DNA from 2 places in the Comamonas squillarum genome. Region 1 is predicted to be linked to the other one. Evidence: predicted binding sites of a transcription regulator. Region 1 holds the regulator's gene; the other holds the start of a gene.

Region 1 (7,466 bases):
ATCGTTCTGGCCCTGGTGCTGCTTTTCTTTGGCTGCGGCCTCTACATGCACCTGCGTGGCAAGGTGCGGCACAAGCTGCTGCGCCAGCTGTTTGACCACTCCACGTTCACGGCGCCATTCAATGTTTTCATGCTGATGTTCAGCAAGGTACCGCGCACGCCCTACCTGCCCACCAGCACCTTCCCCGACCTGGCCCCCCTGCAGGCCCACTGGCGCGAGATCCGCGAAGAGGCCATCGGTCTGCACCAGGCCATGCAGATCAAGGCCGCGGCCAACAACGACGACGCGGGCTTCAACTCCTTCTTCAAGACCGGCTGGAAGCGCTTCTACCTGAAGTGGTACGGCCAGGCCCACCCGTCTGCGATGGAGCTGTGCCCCAAGACCACGGCGCTGGTGCAGTCCATCCCCGGCATCAAGGCGGCCATGTTTGCCGAGCTGCCGCCCGGCGCCAAGCTCAACCTGCACCGCGACCCCTATGCCGGCTCGCTGCGCTACCACCTCGCTGTGCTGGCGCCCAATGATGACCGCTGCATGATCGAGGTCGATGGCACGCCCTACAGCTGGCGCGAGGGCGAAGGCGTGATCTTTGACGAGACCTTTATGCACTGGGCCGAGAACCGGTCCGAAGGCAACCGCATCGTGCTGTTCTGCGATGTCGAGCGCCCGATGACCAATGGCTTTGCGCAGTGGCTCAACCGCTGGCTGGGCACGCATGTGGTCGCTGCCGCCAGCTCGCCCAACAACGAAGGCGATCCGCGCGGCTTCATCAGCCGCATCTTCAAGATCTCGTTCTACATGGGCCAGTACCGCCGCCGCTTCAAGGCCTGGAACAAGACGGCCTACAAGCTCACCAAGTTTGGCCTGATGCTGGCCGTGCTGGCCTTGTTCATCTGGTGGCTGTGGCCAAAGTAAAGCGGCTCCGTCTCAAAGCAAAACCGCAGTGCCTAACGCAACTGCGGTTTTTTTATGGGCCCTGGCTGCTTGCGCTTACAGCGCCTTGCGCAGGCTGGCCGGCGGGATGCGCATGGCCTCGCGGTACTTGGCCACCGTGCGGCGCGCGCATTCAATGCCCTGGGCCTGCAGCAGATCGGCGATTTTTGCATCCGACAGCGGCTTTTTCGCGCTTTCCTCGTCCAGCAGCTGCTTGATCAGCGCCTTGACCGCCGTGCTCGACGCACTGCCGCCGGTCTCGGTGCCCAGGCCCGAGCCAAAGAAGTACTTGAGCTCGAACGTGCCCTGCGGCGTGGCCATGTACTTGGCCGTGGTCACGCGGCTGATGGTGGACTCGTGCAGGCCCAGCTCATCGGCAATCTCGCGCAGCACCATGGGGCGCATCGCCAGCTCGCCATGGACAAAGAAATTGCGCTGGCGCTCGACGATGGCCTGCGAGACGCGCAAGATGGTGTCAAAGCGCTGCTGGATGTTCTTGATGAACCAGCGCGCCTCCTGCAGCCGCTGCTGCAGCGCGCCATGGCCCTCGCTGCCCTTGTGGCTGCGCAAGGCATTGGCGTAGACATCCTGCACGCGCAGGCGCGGCATCACCTCGGCATTGAGCTGCACGCTGAAACCGGGCACCGGCAGGCCGCGCTCATTGCTGGGTCGCACGAGGACATCGGGGATGATGGTGTTGCGGTCCACATCGGCATAGGGCCGGCCGGGGCGGGGCTCGAGCTTGGCGATCAGCGCCAGCGCGCTGCGCACCGCGGCATCACTGCATCCGGTCAGTTGCACCAGCTTGCGCACATCACGGCGCGCCAGCAGCTCCAGCGATTCCTGGCAGACCAGCAAAGCGGTCTCCAGCGCCAGCGCATCGGCCTCGGGCGTGTCCGAGCCCTCTTCATCCAACAGCCGCTGCTGGGCCTTGATCTGCAGCTGCATGCATTCGGACAGGTTGCGCGCGCCCACGCCAATCGGCTCCAGACTTTGCAGCAAGCGCAGCGCCACGGTCAGGTGGTGCAGCAGGGCTTCGTAGCGTTCGGGATCCGAGGCATCGCCAAAGCTTTGCGCCAGCTCGGCCAGCGTTTCTTCGAGGTAGCCGTCGTCGTTCAGTGATTCAATCAGAAAGTAGAGCGCGGCCCGGTCTTCCTGGCACAGGCGCAGCGACAAGGCCTGGCGGTGCAGCACATCCTGCAGGCTCAGGTGCTCGCTGCGCCGGTCGGACATCGGCGTCTCGTCGTCGTCATCGCTGGCGCTGGAGCGGGCGGGCAGATCGCCGCCCCACTCTTCCCAGTCCGATGCCGAATCGCCGGCAGCGGCCTCGGCATCGACGCCGGTTTCCTTGCCCGCAGCAAAATCCAGCGGCTGGTCGGAGGTTCCGGGCTCGAAATCGCTACTGTTGTTGGTGTCGGTGCTGGCAGCAGTATCGGCACCCTTGTCGGCTGCGTCTGCAGCGTCTGCAGCTTCGGCAGATTCAGCGGCTTCTTTACGGGCTTCAGCCTCGGGGGCCTCATCGCCCTCGCGCTCCAGAAACGGGTTTTCGTCGAGCATCTGCTCGACTTCCTGTGTCAGCTCCTGCGTGGACAGCTGCAGCAGGCGAATCGACTGCTGCAGCTGGGGGGTCAGGGTCAGGTTCTGCGATACGCGCAGCGACAGCGACGGCATCATGGCTGCGCCTCCACACGGGCTGGGGCAGCTGGCAACGGATCAGCCCTGCCGGCCCCGCAGCGCGGGACGGCATCTTGGCTGGCACGCCCGCCAAGGCGTGCGGTGTCACATACGGAAATGTTCACCCAGATACACCCTCCGGACCTCTGCGTTCTCCACAATCTCTTGCGGCGTCCCGGCGGCCAGCACCTTGCCATCGCTGATGATGCAGGCATGGTCACAGATACCCAGGGTTTCGCGCACATTGTGGTCGGTGATCAGCACGCCAATGCCGCGCTCCTTGAGAAAGGCGACAATGCGCTGGATCTCGATCACGGCGATGGGGTCGATGCCGGCGAAAGGCTCGTCGAGCAGGATGAAACGGGGCTGGGTGGCCAGCGCACGGGCGATCTCGACCCGGCGGCGCTCGCCGCCGGACAGCGCGACTGACGGTGATTCGCGCAGGTGCTCGACCCGCAGCTCCTGCAGCAGCGCGGTGAGCTGGCGCTCGACCTCGGCGCGCGAGAGCGGCTTGCCATGCTCATCTTTTTGCAGCTCCAGCACGGCGCGCACATTGTCCTGCACGCTGAGCTTGCGAAAGATCGAGGCCTCCTGCGGCAGGTAGGACAGGCCCAGCTGCGAGCGCTGGTGGATCGGCATATTGGCCACCGACTGCCCATCGATGCGGATATCCCCGCCATCGCTGCGTACCAGGCCCACGATCATGTAGAACGAGGTGGTCTTGCCCGCGCCATTGGGGCCTAGCAAACCCACCACTTCGCCCTTGCGCACCGACAGCGACACGTCCTTGACCACCTTGCGGCTGCCATAGGATTTCTCCAGGTGCAAGACCTCCAGCTGGCTGCGGTGGTCGCTGTTGGCGACCCGGGCGTTGACGGAAATGGTCGACGAGTTTTCTGCCACGGTCACTTGGCTCCGTCGTTCAGTTGGGTGCTGGGGCGCAATGGCGTCTTGTCATCGGCAGCGGGCTTGGCTGGGGCGCTGGCCTTGTCGTCCGCCTTGCCATCGGCCTTGGGCGTCAGGATCACACGGACGCGGTCCTTCTTGGGCGCACCGGGCTTGGGTTCGGCCGCCGCCTGGGCGCCCTTTTGGCCGGAGACCGTGAAGGTATCGCTCAGATTGTTGTAGACGATCAGCGGGCCACTGACCTGGTCGGTCAACGTGGTCTCGCGGTAACGGCGCAACTCGCCGCGGCGCTCAAAGTGCACGGTGTCATCGCGGCCGTTATAGGTGATGACCTCGCCTTCGCCTTCGACGAACTCGTCAGGCGCGCCTGGGGCCGAGTCACGCTTTTGGCGGAAGAATGCGAGCTTGCCCGGCGCAGCAGTCACCACGCCGTGCTGGAAGCCGTCGCGGTCCTGGCTCACGGTCAGCTGCGCGCCACGGATGATGATGGTGCCCTTGGTCACCACCACATTGCCCGTGAAGACACTGGTCTGCTTGAGTTCATCGTGGCGGCCATCGTCCGCCTCGATGTTCATGGGCTTGGTGCGGTCTGCACGCTCGGCGTGCGACAGCAGCGGCACGGCCAGGGCCACTGCCACCAACAAAGAGTTAAAAATACGGTGTCTCATAAGGCATGAATCTTGCTCTGCCCCATTGTAGCCATGCTGGAGCGTTAGGCCGTTTCTGGCACAAAAAAGCCCGCGTGTGAACTGCACCCCAAAAGTTGGACATCCATCCAACCTTTGGGGTGTTTTTCATGGCGAAGTACGACGAGAGTTACAAGCTGGAAGTTGTCCAGGGCTACGTGCAGGGGCAGCATGGGTTCAGAGCACTGGCCCATGCTCACGGTCTCGACCAAGCGACAGTGCGACGTTGGGTAAAGAGCTACCAGCAGCATGGCCTATCAGGGTTGCGCAAGAAGTTCAGTCGCTACAGCGCTGACTTCAAACTGGCAGTGTTGCAGCGGATGTGGCGAGATGATCTGTCTGCACGAGAGACGATTACCTTGTTTGATATCCGGGGTGGCACGGGTGTCATCAGCGCCTGGGAGCTGCAATATCATGACGGTGGGCCGCAAGCACTTGCACCCCGGCCAAGAGGACGCTCCAAGAAGATGCCAAACCCACCCACAGCCAAGCCCGCACAGGCACAAGCAGTTATGTCTGCGGACGACACGCGTTCGCACGCAGATTTGCTCAAAGAGGTGAAGTACCTGCGCGCGGAGGTGGCGTACCTAAAAAAATTGGAGGCCTTGGTTCAGGCGAAAAAACAAGCTGCGCAGAAAAAGCGCGGATAGTGCTTGAGCTAAGGCCAGATCACGACCTCAAGGACTTGCTGCGGGCAGGTAAGCTGGCGCGCAGCACCTTCTATTACCAGGCTCAAGTGCACAGGAGAGGCGACAAATACGCTGAGCTCAAGGCTCAGATCCGATCTGTCTACGAGCTTCACAAAGGACGCTATGGCTATCGGCGCATTGCGCTTGAACTCAAGCGCAATGGCTGTCATGTGAACCACAAGAGCGTGCAGCGCCTGATGCAGGTAATGGGGATGAAGTCCCTGGTTCGGCCCAAGAAATATCGCTCCTATCGCGCCGGGCAGCACGCGGGCGTGGCCAATGTGTTGCAGCGCCAGTTCATGGCCGAGCAGCCTAACCAGAAATGGGTGACGGACGTGACAGAGTTCAACGTCTTGGGTAAAAAGCTATACCTGTCGCCTGTCATGGATCTATTCAACGGCGAGGTGGTGAGCTATCAGATGAATACGCAACCGCGCTTGAAGATGGTGGGTGACATGTTGCGCAAGGCGCTAGGCAAGCTGGGCAGGGAGGAAAAACCATTGCTGCATTCCGACCAGGGCTGGCAGTACCAAAGTCGTGCCTATCGCCGCTTGCTGGCCGATCATGGCCTGGTGCAAAGCATGTCACGTCGGGGCAATTGCTTGGATAACGCAGCGATGGAGAGCTTCTTCGGAACCTTGAAGTCCGAGTTCTTCCACCTCAACAAGTTCAGCAGTGTGGCGCAGCTTCAAGAAGGTCTTCACCACTACATCCATTACTACAATCACCAACGCATCAAGCTAAAACTAAAAGGCCTGAGTCCAGTGCAATACCGGATTCAGGCCTTCAGTCCCTAGCTTCCAACTGTCCAACTTCTTGGGGTCAGTTCAGTGCGCGGGCTCTGTCTCAAGCGTTGGGGAATCCGCTCAGCCTTGTGCAGCCAGGAACTCTACCACTTGCAGCACGTTGCTCATCGAGCCGGCACGGGTTCCGTCGGTGTAGTACTTGCCCGCCACGCCCAGCGATGGAACGCCTTCGACGCCGTAGGACTCTTGCAGCTGGGTGGCCTTGCGCACCTGGCCTGCGACGCTGAACGAGTTGTAGGCTTCCTTGAACTTGGCCAAGTCCACGCCGTTCTTGTCCATCCAGGCGAAGATCTCGTCGTCCTTGTTCAGGCGCTGGCGCTCGACGTGGATCGCACGGAAAACCTTGACATGTACGTCAGGGATCAGGCCCATCGACTCCAGCGCAAAGTAGATCTTTTGCTGCGGCACAAAGGTGTTGTTGAAGGCCACAGGCACGCGGCGGATCTGCAGGTTCTTGGGGGCAGTCTTGGCCCAGGCTTCAAACTGCGGCTCGAAGGCATTGCAGTGGGGGCAGCTGTACCAGAAGAACTCGATCACCTCGACCTTGCCAGCGGGCGCATCGGGGGTGACGGGCTTGGCCAGCTTCAGGTAGTCCTTGCCTTCCTTGAACTTGGCCTGTGCGTTGGCGCCGGTGGCAAAAGGCAGGCTCAGCGCCGAGGCGGCAGTAGCGGAAGCCGCCAAAGTGGAAAACTCACGACGTTTCATGTTTTGTTAACTCCAGTGACAAGTTGCGGTTAGGAGTGCCCTGCACCGCCAAAAGTTCAACGCTGCACGCGGACGATTTGCGCATCCACGCCGGCGCCATCGAGCTTGCCTTTGAGGCCATCGGCATCATCGCGCTTGTTGAAGGGGCCCACGCGCACCCGGTATACGGTGCGGCCATTGACTTCGCGCTCGCTCACCCGCGCTTCCCAGCCCATCATCGCCAGCTTGGCGCGCTGTGCATCGCCATCGGACTGGCTGCGGAAAGCACCGGCCTGCACGAAGTACTGGAAGCCGTCGGTGCCATCGGCACTGCGCGACTTGGCCAGATCGCCCAGCGGATCTGCGCCCTGGCCGGCCTTGGGGTCGAGCTTGGCCACCTGGGTCTTGTCTGCCGGCTTGTCAGCGGGCTTGGTGGTATCGGGCAGCACCACTTCGGGCTTGGCAGGCTTGTTTTCCACTGGCGCGGGGGCGTTGTCAGCCACCGTGCGCGGCGGCTCAGGCACCACCACGCCCTGAGCGGCCGGTGCCACAGCCGCGGGCGCACGCGCGGGGTTCTTGCCATAGAGCGGCGAGTTCGGGTCCCAGTTCTGGTTGCGCTGCGCCTCGGCCTTGTCCTTGGCCTCGCCGCGCACGCCACCTTTGTTGACAAACGGCACCGGCACATTGGTGACGTACACGGCCACGGCCAAGGCCGCGCCCACGCCCACCAGCAGCCCCAGGATCAGGCCCAGGATGGTTCCACCACGTTGATGTCGTCGCATTGCAGTTATTACCTTTGTTCGCAAAATCACATGCGCTCTGGTGCACTCACACCCAGCACGGCCAGGCCATTGCGCAGCACCTGCGCGACCGCTGCCACGAGTGCCAGACGGGCCAGTTTGGTGGCTTCGTCATCCACCAAGATACGCTCTGCATCATAGTAGCTGTGGTAGGCCGAGGCCAGGTCACGCAGATAGAACGTAACATCGTGCGGCGCATTGCCAGCCGCGGCGTTGCTCAGCATCTCGGGATACTGGGCCAGCATCTGCATCAGCGCCTGGGCCTGCGGCCCTTGCAGCGCGCACAGGTCA
Region 2 (7,466 bases), 1.7 Mb from region 1:
ATATCGCTCAGGTGCGCTTCCAAAAAGGCCAGCACGCGCGCGTCGGTCACGGGGTCCAGCTTGAAAATCAATGGGCTTGCCATGGGTCCTTACCGGTTCAAAACAGAAAATAACGCTGGGCCATCGGCAGGCTGCTCGCTGGCTCGCAGGTCAGCAGCTGGCCATCGGCGCGCACCGCATAGGTCTGGGCATCGACCTCCATGTGCGGCGCCAGGTCGTTGTGCACCATGTGCTGCTTTTGCAAGCCGCGTATGCCTTTGACAGCCGACAAGGTCTTGGCTAGGCCAAAGCGCTGGCCAATGCCGGCAGCCAAGCCCGCTTGCGAGACAAAGGTCAGTGAGGTCCTGGCAATCGCCCCGCCAAAGGCGCCAAACATCGGGCGGTAGTGCACCGGCTGGGGTGTCGGGATCGAGGCATTGGGGTCACCCATGGCCGCCATCGCGATAAAGCCGCCCTTGAGAATGCAGCTGGGTTTGACGCCAAAGAAGGCCGGCTTCCAGATGACGATATCGGCCCACTTGCCCACTTCGAGGCTGCCCACCTCATGGCTGATGCCATGGGCAATGGCCGGGTTGATCGTGTACTTGGCGATGTAGCGCTTGATGCGGAAGTTGTCATGCCGCTCGCTGTCGCCGGGCAAGGCGCCGCGCTGGAGCTTCATCTTGTGCGCCGTCTGCCAGGTGCGCAGGATCACCTCACCCACCCGGCCCATGGCCTGGCTGTCGGAGCTGAACATGCTGATGGCGCCAATGTCGTGCAGGATATCCTCGGCCGCAATGGTTTCCTTGCGGATGCGGCTTTCAGCAAAGGCCAGGTCCTCGGCAATCCCGGCATCAAGGTGGTGGCAGACCATCAGCATGTCCACATGCTCATCCAAGGTGTTGATCGTGTAGGGCCGCGTCGGGTTGGTCGAGCTGGGCAGCACATTGGCCTCGCCCACCACTTTCAAGATATCGGGCGCATGGCCGCCGCCCGCCCCTTCGGTGTGGAAGGTGTGGATGGTGCGGCCCTTGAACGCGGCCACCGTGTCTTCGACAAAGCCGCTTTCGTTGAGCGTATCGGTATGGATCGCCACCTGGGTGTCGGTGAGCTCGGCCACATCCAGGCAGTTGTCGATGGCCGCCGGCGTGCTGCCCCAGTCCTCGTGCAGCTTGAGGCCAATCGCGCCGGCATCGATCTGCTCATGCAGGGCCAGCGGCAGGCTGGCATTGCCCTTGCCCAGAAAGCCCAGGTTCATCGGGAAGGCATCGGCCGCCTGCAGCATGCGCTCCATGTTCCAGGCGCCGGGCGTGCAGGTGGTCGCAAAGGTGCCGGTGGCCGGGCCGGTGCCGCCACCAATCATCGTCGTCACGCCGCTGGTCAGCGCCTCTTCGATCTGCTGGGGCGCGATGAAGTGGATGTGCGTGTCGATGCCGCCAGCGGTCACGACCATGCCTTCGCAGCTGATGATCTCGGTGCCCGGGCCAATGATGATGTCCACACCCGGCTGCGTGTCCGGGTTACCGGCCTTGCCAATCGCGGCAATGCGGCCGGCCTTCAGGCCAATGTCCGCCTTGACGATGCCCCAGTGGTCGATGATCAGCGCATTGGTCAGCACCGTGTCCATCGCGCCCTGCGCACTGCTGCGCTGGCTTTGCGCCATGCCATCACGGATGGTCTTGCCACCGCCAAACTTCACCTCTTCGCCGTAGCCGCCCGCACGCAGGGTGAAGTCCTGCTCCACCTGCACGACCAGTTCGGTATCGGCCAGGCGCAGGCGGTCACCCACCGTGGGCCCATAGGTCTCTGCGTATGCGCGTCTGTCCATTGTTGCCATCAGAACCATCCTGTCTTAGAACGCTGGCACAGCATGCCGGGCTTCATTCCAGCGCCCCTTGCACCAGGCCGCGAAAACCGTAGATCTGCCGCTCGCCGCCAACATCCACCAGCTCCACCGTGCGCTGCTGGCCGGGCTCAAAGCGCACCGCCATGCCGCTGGCAATATGCAGTCGCATGCCGTGCGCCGCCTGGCGGTCGAAGCTCAGGCCGGCATTGGTCTCGGCAAAGTGGTAGTGCGACCCTACCTGGATGGGCCGGTCGCTCGCGTTGTGTACCACCAGCGTGGTGGTACGGCGCCCGGGGTTCAGCGTGTGTTCGCCCTCGTCCAGCAGCAGTTCACCTGGGATCATGGTGCCGCTCCTCGTCAGGCCAGGCGCGTCAGCATGGCCGCGCCCAAGACCGCGGTGGCCCCGCCCGCCAGCTTGGCCAGCCAGCGGTGGCGCTGCATGAGGGCCTTGCCCAGCACCATGCCGCCCACATGCAACAAGGCCGAGCCCAGCGCCATGCCCGCCAGCGCGCCCGCCGATGCCAGCGCAGAATCGGCCGCCAGCTCAAAGCCGTGGGCCGCGCCATGGAAAAACGCAAACACCCCGGCCAGCGCAGCGGCCAGCACCCAGGGCATCTGCTTTTGCACCGCCACCAGCAGGCCCAGCACCAGCACCGATGCGGCAATCATCGGCTCCACGCCGGGCACCCACAGACCGGCAAAACCTGCCAGCGCCCCCGCCACCAGCAGGGCCACAAAGGCGGCCGGTGCGCGCCAGGCGGGCGTCACCGTCAGCGCACTCCAGGCGCCCACGGCCAACATCGCGGCCATATGGTCGGCGCCAGTAAACGGATGGGCAAAGGCATGGCCAAAGCTGCTCAAAAAGCCATGGTGGCCGCCACCATCGGCGCCCACATGGGCCATGGCTGACAGCGGCAAAGCCGCAGCGGCGGTGGCCAGCGCGGCAGAGAATTTCTTGAAGTTCATAGTGGTCGAGTGCGCGAGAAAAATGGGAGGTTCAGACAATGGGCTCATGCACGGTGACGAGCTTGGTGCCATCGGGAAAGGTCGCCTCGATCTGGATATCGGCAATCATCTCGGGAATGCCCTCCATCACGTCGGCGCGCGTGAGCACCGTGCGGCCGGCGCTCATCAGTTGGGCAACGGTCTTGCCATCGCGCGCGCCCTCCATCACAAAGGCGCTGATCAGCGCCACCGCCTCGGGGTAGTTCAGCTTGAGCCCCCGGGCCAGGCGCCGCTCGGCCAGCAAGGCGGCGGTAAAGATCAGCAGCTTGTCTTTTTCGCGAGGTGTCAGTTCCATACCTAGTGCAAAGCAAGGCACATGCCAAGGGGCTACAACGGCTGGGCATGCACGCTTTCCGTGCCGCCACCCGCCCGCCTTGCACCACATGCATGCACAGCAGCCGCGCATGCACCAATTCGGCACAGACCACACCCCAGAGCAGTGCAGTTCCTGGCACGTGGCTTGCAAAAGCCCACGCATGTCTTTCGTCCCCCTGCTCCCGCTCCCGATCCCGGCCCTTGCGCCCTGCTGCCCGCCAGGCACCCACCGCCCGCCGCAGCCATGAGCTGGCATGCCCAACTAGACCTGCGCTACGGCCAGCAAGCCGGCAAGACGTCGGTGCAGTTCAGCCACGATGGCCCGCTGCGCATTCTCAAAAGCCTCTACCCCGAAGGCCCGGGCATTTGCCACAACGTGCTGGTGCACCCGCCCGGCGGCCTGGTGGGTGGCGATATGCTGGATATCTCGGTCGAGGTGGCGGCAGGCGCCCATGCGCTCGTCACCACGCCGGGCGCAACGCGCTTTTACAAGAGCAATGGCCAGCCGGCCTTGCAGCGCACCCGCCTCAAACTGCAGGCCGGCGCCCGGCTGGAATGGTTGCCGCTGGAAGCCGTTGCCTACAACGCCTGCGATGCGGCCAATGAGCTGCAGATGGAACTGGCACCGGATGCAGAGCTGCTGACCTGGGACATCACCGCGCTGGGCCTGCCGCTGGCGGGTCAGCCCTTTACCCAGGGCGTGTTTTCGCAGCACATCGCATGGCCGGGGCATTTTCTGGAACGCGGCCGTATCCGGGCCGATGATGGGCTGCTGCTCAACGCACAGCTGGGCCTGGCGGGCCAGCGCTGCCTGGGGAGTTTGATCTACGCCAGCGGCTCGCCCATCAACCGCGCGCAACGCGAAGCGCTGCTGGAGAGCACCCAGCAGCTGCTGGACGCAGGCCCAGCGGGGTTGATGGCCGGGGTGACCGCGCCGAACGAGCATATGCTGGTGCTGCGTGGCCTGGCGCCCGTGGTGGAGCCGGCGATGCAGCTGTGGAAGACGGTCTGGGGCCACTGGCGCAGCAGCCTCTGGGGCCTGCCGGCGCAGCGGCCGCGTATCTGGTCGATGTGAGTGCAGCGCTTGCCCAGCGCTGTTAAGCGTGTAAGCGCTTAAGCGCCGTCGATCAGCTGCTCGATATCTTTGGCCAGCGTTTCAACGGGGGTGCCATAGCGGCTGTACAAGCGCAGGCGCCCTTGCGGGTCAAAGATGTAGTCGCCAGCGGTATGGTCCATCGTGTAGCTGCCCGGGGTCTGGCCCTCGACCCGCTTGTAGTAGACCTTGAAGTCCTTGGCCATCTTGGCCGTTTCCTCGTCGCTGCCGCGCAGCGCCAGAAAGCTGGGGTCAAAGTTGGCGAGGTAGGCCTGCAAGATTTCGGGCGTGTCGCGCGATGGATCGACCGAGGCGAAGATCACCTGCAGCTTGTCACCCTTTGCGCCGAGCTTTTGCTTGACGGCGGCCAGGTCGCCCAAAGTGGTCGGGCAGACATCGGGGCACTGGGTAAAGCCAAAGAACACCAGCACGACCTTGCCCTTGAAGTCGGCCATGCTGCGGCGCTGGCCATGCTGGTCGGGCATGGAGAAATCCTGCCCATACTCCTTGCTGCCCGTCAGGTCGATGGCGTTGAAATCGGCCTTGGATTTGCAGGCGGTGAGGACACCGGCGGCCGAGGCCAGCATGGCCGAGCCCGCCAGCCAGCGAAGGGCATTGCGCTTGTTCATTGCAGATTTACCAGCTCACATAGTGGTCCACCAGCAGCGCCACAAACAGCAGGCTGAGGTAGACCAGCGAAAAACGGAAAGTCTTGCGCGCCAGCGCGTCGGAGTAATTGCGCCACAGCGCAAAGGCATAGCCAAAGAACCCGGCACCCAGCACGACTGCGGCCACCAGGTAGATCCAGGAGCTCATCTGGATGATGAAGGGCAGCAGGCCGGCGGCAAACAAGACCACGGTGTAGAGCAAGACCTGCACGCGGGTGTAATAGTTCCCATGCGTGACCGGCAGCATCGGCAGGCCGGACTTGCGGTAGTCCTCGACCCGGTACAGCGCCAGTGCCCAGAAGTGCGGCGGCGTCCACAGGAAGATGATCAAAAACAGCAGCAGCGCCTGGGGCGAGACATCGCCGGTCATCGCGGACCAGCCCAGCACGGGGGGCATCGCGCCCGATGCGCCACCGATCACGATGTTCTGCGGTGTCAGCGGCTTGAGGATCACCGTGTAGATGACGGCATAACCGACAAAGGTCGCAAAGGTCAGCCACATCGTGATGGCGTTGATCCAGACGATCAGAATGGCCGAGCCGGCGATGCACAGCCCGGCAGAAAACATCAGGGTCTGCAGGTTGGACAGCTCACCGCGCGCTGTGGGGCGCCAGGCGGTGCGCTTCATGCGCGCATCGATGCTTTGCTCGACCAGGCAATTGAAGGCGGCAGCGGCCCCCGCCACCAGCCAGATGCCCACACACGCGACGGCCATGCGCAGCAGCTCGGCGCCGGTGGGCACACCGGGCACGGCCAGCACCATGCCGATCAGTGCGCAAAACACAATCAGCTGCACCACCTTGGGTTTGGTCAATGCATAGAACTGCGCAAAGCGGTTCGGCATTGGCGTTGCGGCAAGTTCGGTCATCGGGGCACTCAGTCTTTGTTCCATACAGCGTCATCAACTCGCAGCACTGCGGGCAGGTTCAGGGCCCGCAGTACACCAGATCCAGGTCAGCACCACCATGATGGCGGCAGCGCCCCCGGTGTGCAAAACGGCCGCCAGCATCGGCCAGTCCAGCACCACATTCGACAGTCCCGTGGCAAATTGCAGCAGCGTCAGGCCCACCAGCCAGCGGCGCTGCTGCCGCAGCAGCGGCACCGTGCGCAGGGCCCAGCCCAGCCACAGCAAGGCGGCAATCACCAGGTAGGCAAACAGCCGGTGCATGTAGTGGATGGCCACCAGCGCTTCATAGCTGATATGCGCACCGTCGGCCAGAAAGCCCAGCGGGCGCCAGATCTGGAACCCGTCAAAGTTCATCGCCGGCCACCAGGCGCCATTGCACATGGGAAAGCTGGTGCAGGCCAGCACCGCATAGTTGGTACTGACCCAGCCACCCAGGGTCACCTGTGCAAACACCAGCAGCGCCGTGACCGCCACCAGGCCGCGCAACAGGCTCGGCACTGGGACTAACCCTAGATTATCGGCAAATTGCGTGTGGCGCGTTGCCTGCACGGTTAATAGCATCAAGAGCACGGTGCCGCCCAGCAGGTGCAAGGTGACAATCGCCGGGAACAGCTTCATCGTCACCGTCAGCGCGCCAAAGGCCCCCTGGATCAGCACCCAGACCAGGGTGACCGTCGGCCACCAGGGGCTGATCGGCTGCGGCCCGCCGCGTTTGCGCTGCAACCAGGCACTGGCCGTCAGCACAATGATGAGGCCGCCCACCGCAGTGGCCAGGTAGCGGTGGATCATCTCCACCCAGGCCTTGCCATGGGTCACCGGGCCGGTCGGCATCGCCTCCTGCGCGGCAGAGATCTCGGCATGCGCGCCAATCGGGCTGGCATTGCCGTAGCAACCGGGCCAATCCGGGCAGCCCAGGCCCGAATCAGTCAGGCGCGTGAACGCGCCAAACATCACCAGGTCAAAGGACAGGAACAGGGTCAGAACCGCGAGCACCTGCAGGCGCTTGAGCGGCGTGGCACCGCGGTGGCGCCACCAAATCCAGACGATGGGGCCCAGCGCAATGATGGCCCCGGTCAGCAACACACGCGCCAGCGGCGCGAAATCATATAAATCCTGCGATGTCATGCTAGCTATCCACTACCGCCCTTCCTTGTCCCAACTCGACGACGCACGCAGCAGCCGCTCCAGATCCTTGCGCGCCTTGGCCGCATCGGAGCGGCTGAGCTGGGCGGGAAAACGCATCATCCAGTGGCCCAGCGGGTCCACCACGTACAAATGTTCGCCCAACTGCTGGCCGGCCGCCGGCTGCAGCCACTGGGCCACCAGCGCCTGGGGCACCCGCAGCACGGTGGCCTGGTCCAGTGCCGTGCGCAAGGCTGGCGGCGGCTCGCCGTCATCGGTCACCAGCCAGACCCAGTCCAGCCGGTCCTTCTCACGGCCCAGGCTCTCGCGCAGCTGGCGCTGCAGGTAGAGGTTGTTCTGGCAGACCTCGTCGCAGGCCGCGCCCGAGGCACTCAGCAGCAACCACTGGCCCTTGAGGCTTTGCAGCTCAAAGGGCTGGCCGTCCAGGGTCTTGACCTGCGCGGCCGGAATCGTCGGCTGCTGGCCCACCAGCTCGCCAAAATTGCGCCGCCCTTCGGGACGGATCACGTA

The links. The regulator sigma-54, encoded in region 1, starts transcription at its own class of promoters, with help from an activator protein. The targets are predictions, from matches to a motif close to TGGCANGNAANCTGCTTT.
Region 2: a site for sigma-54 is predicted at 3,280-3,297, ahead of N4T19_RS21265 (urease accessory protein UreD). Genes of this name have one in related genera too.

Annotation. Positions count from the first base shown of each region.
Region 1 is NZ_CP104377.1:2,982,114-2,989,579, forward strand. It holds gene N4T19_RS13805 (aspartyl/asparaginyl beta-hydroxylase domain-containing protein) at 1-912, shown strand, start outside; gene rpoN (RNA polymerase factor sigma-54) at 988-2,604, opposite strand; gene lptB (LPS export ABC transporter ATP-binding protein) at 2,710-3,486, opposite strand; gene lptA (lipopolysaccharide transport periplasmic protein LptA) at 3,510-4,178, opposite strand; one part of gene N4T19_RS13825 (IS3 family transposase) at 4,307-4,796, shown strand; one part of gene N4T19_RS13825 (IS3 family transposase) at 4,796-5,682, shown strand; gene N4T19_RS13830 (thiol:disulfide interchange protein DsbA/DsbL) at 5,752-6,396, opposite strand; gene N4T19_RS13835 (SPOR domain-containing protein) at 6,453-7,157, opposite strand; gene argS (arginine--tRNA ligase) at 7,184-7,466, opposite strand, start outside.
Region 2 is NZ_CP104377.1:4,676,781-4,684,246, reverse strand. It holds gene N4T19_RS21290 (GNAT family N-acetyltransferase) at 1-83, opposite strand, end outside; gene ureC (urease subunit alpha) at 98-1,816, opposite strand; gene N4T19_RS21280 (urease subunit beta) at 1,860-2,168, opposite strand; gene N4T19_RS21275 (HupE/UreJ family protein) at 2,183-2,791, opposite strand; gene N4T19_RS21270 (urease subunit gamma) at 2,823-3,125, opposite strand; gene N4T19_RS21265 (urease accessory protein UreD) at 3,390-4,220, shown strand; gene N4T19_RS21260 (SCO family protein) at 4,259-4,867, opposite strand; gene cyoE (heme o synthase) at 4,875-5,774, opposite strand; gene N4T19_RS21250 (COX15/CtaA family protein) at 5,808-6,938, opposite strand; gene N4T19_RS21245 (SCO family protein) at 6,951-7,466, opposite strand, start outside.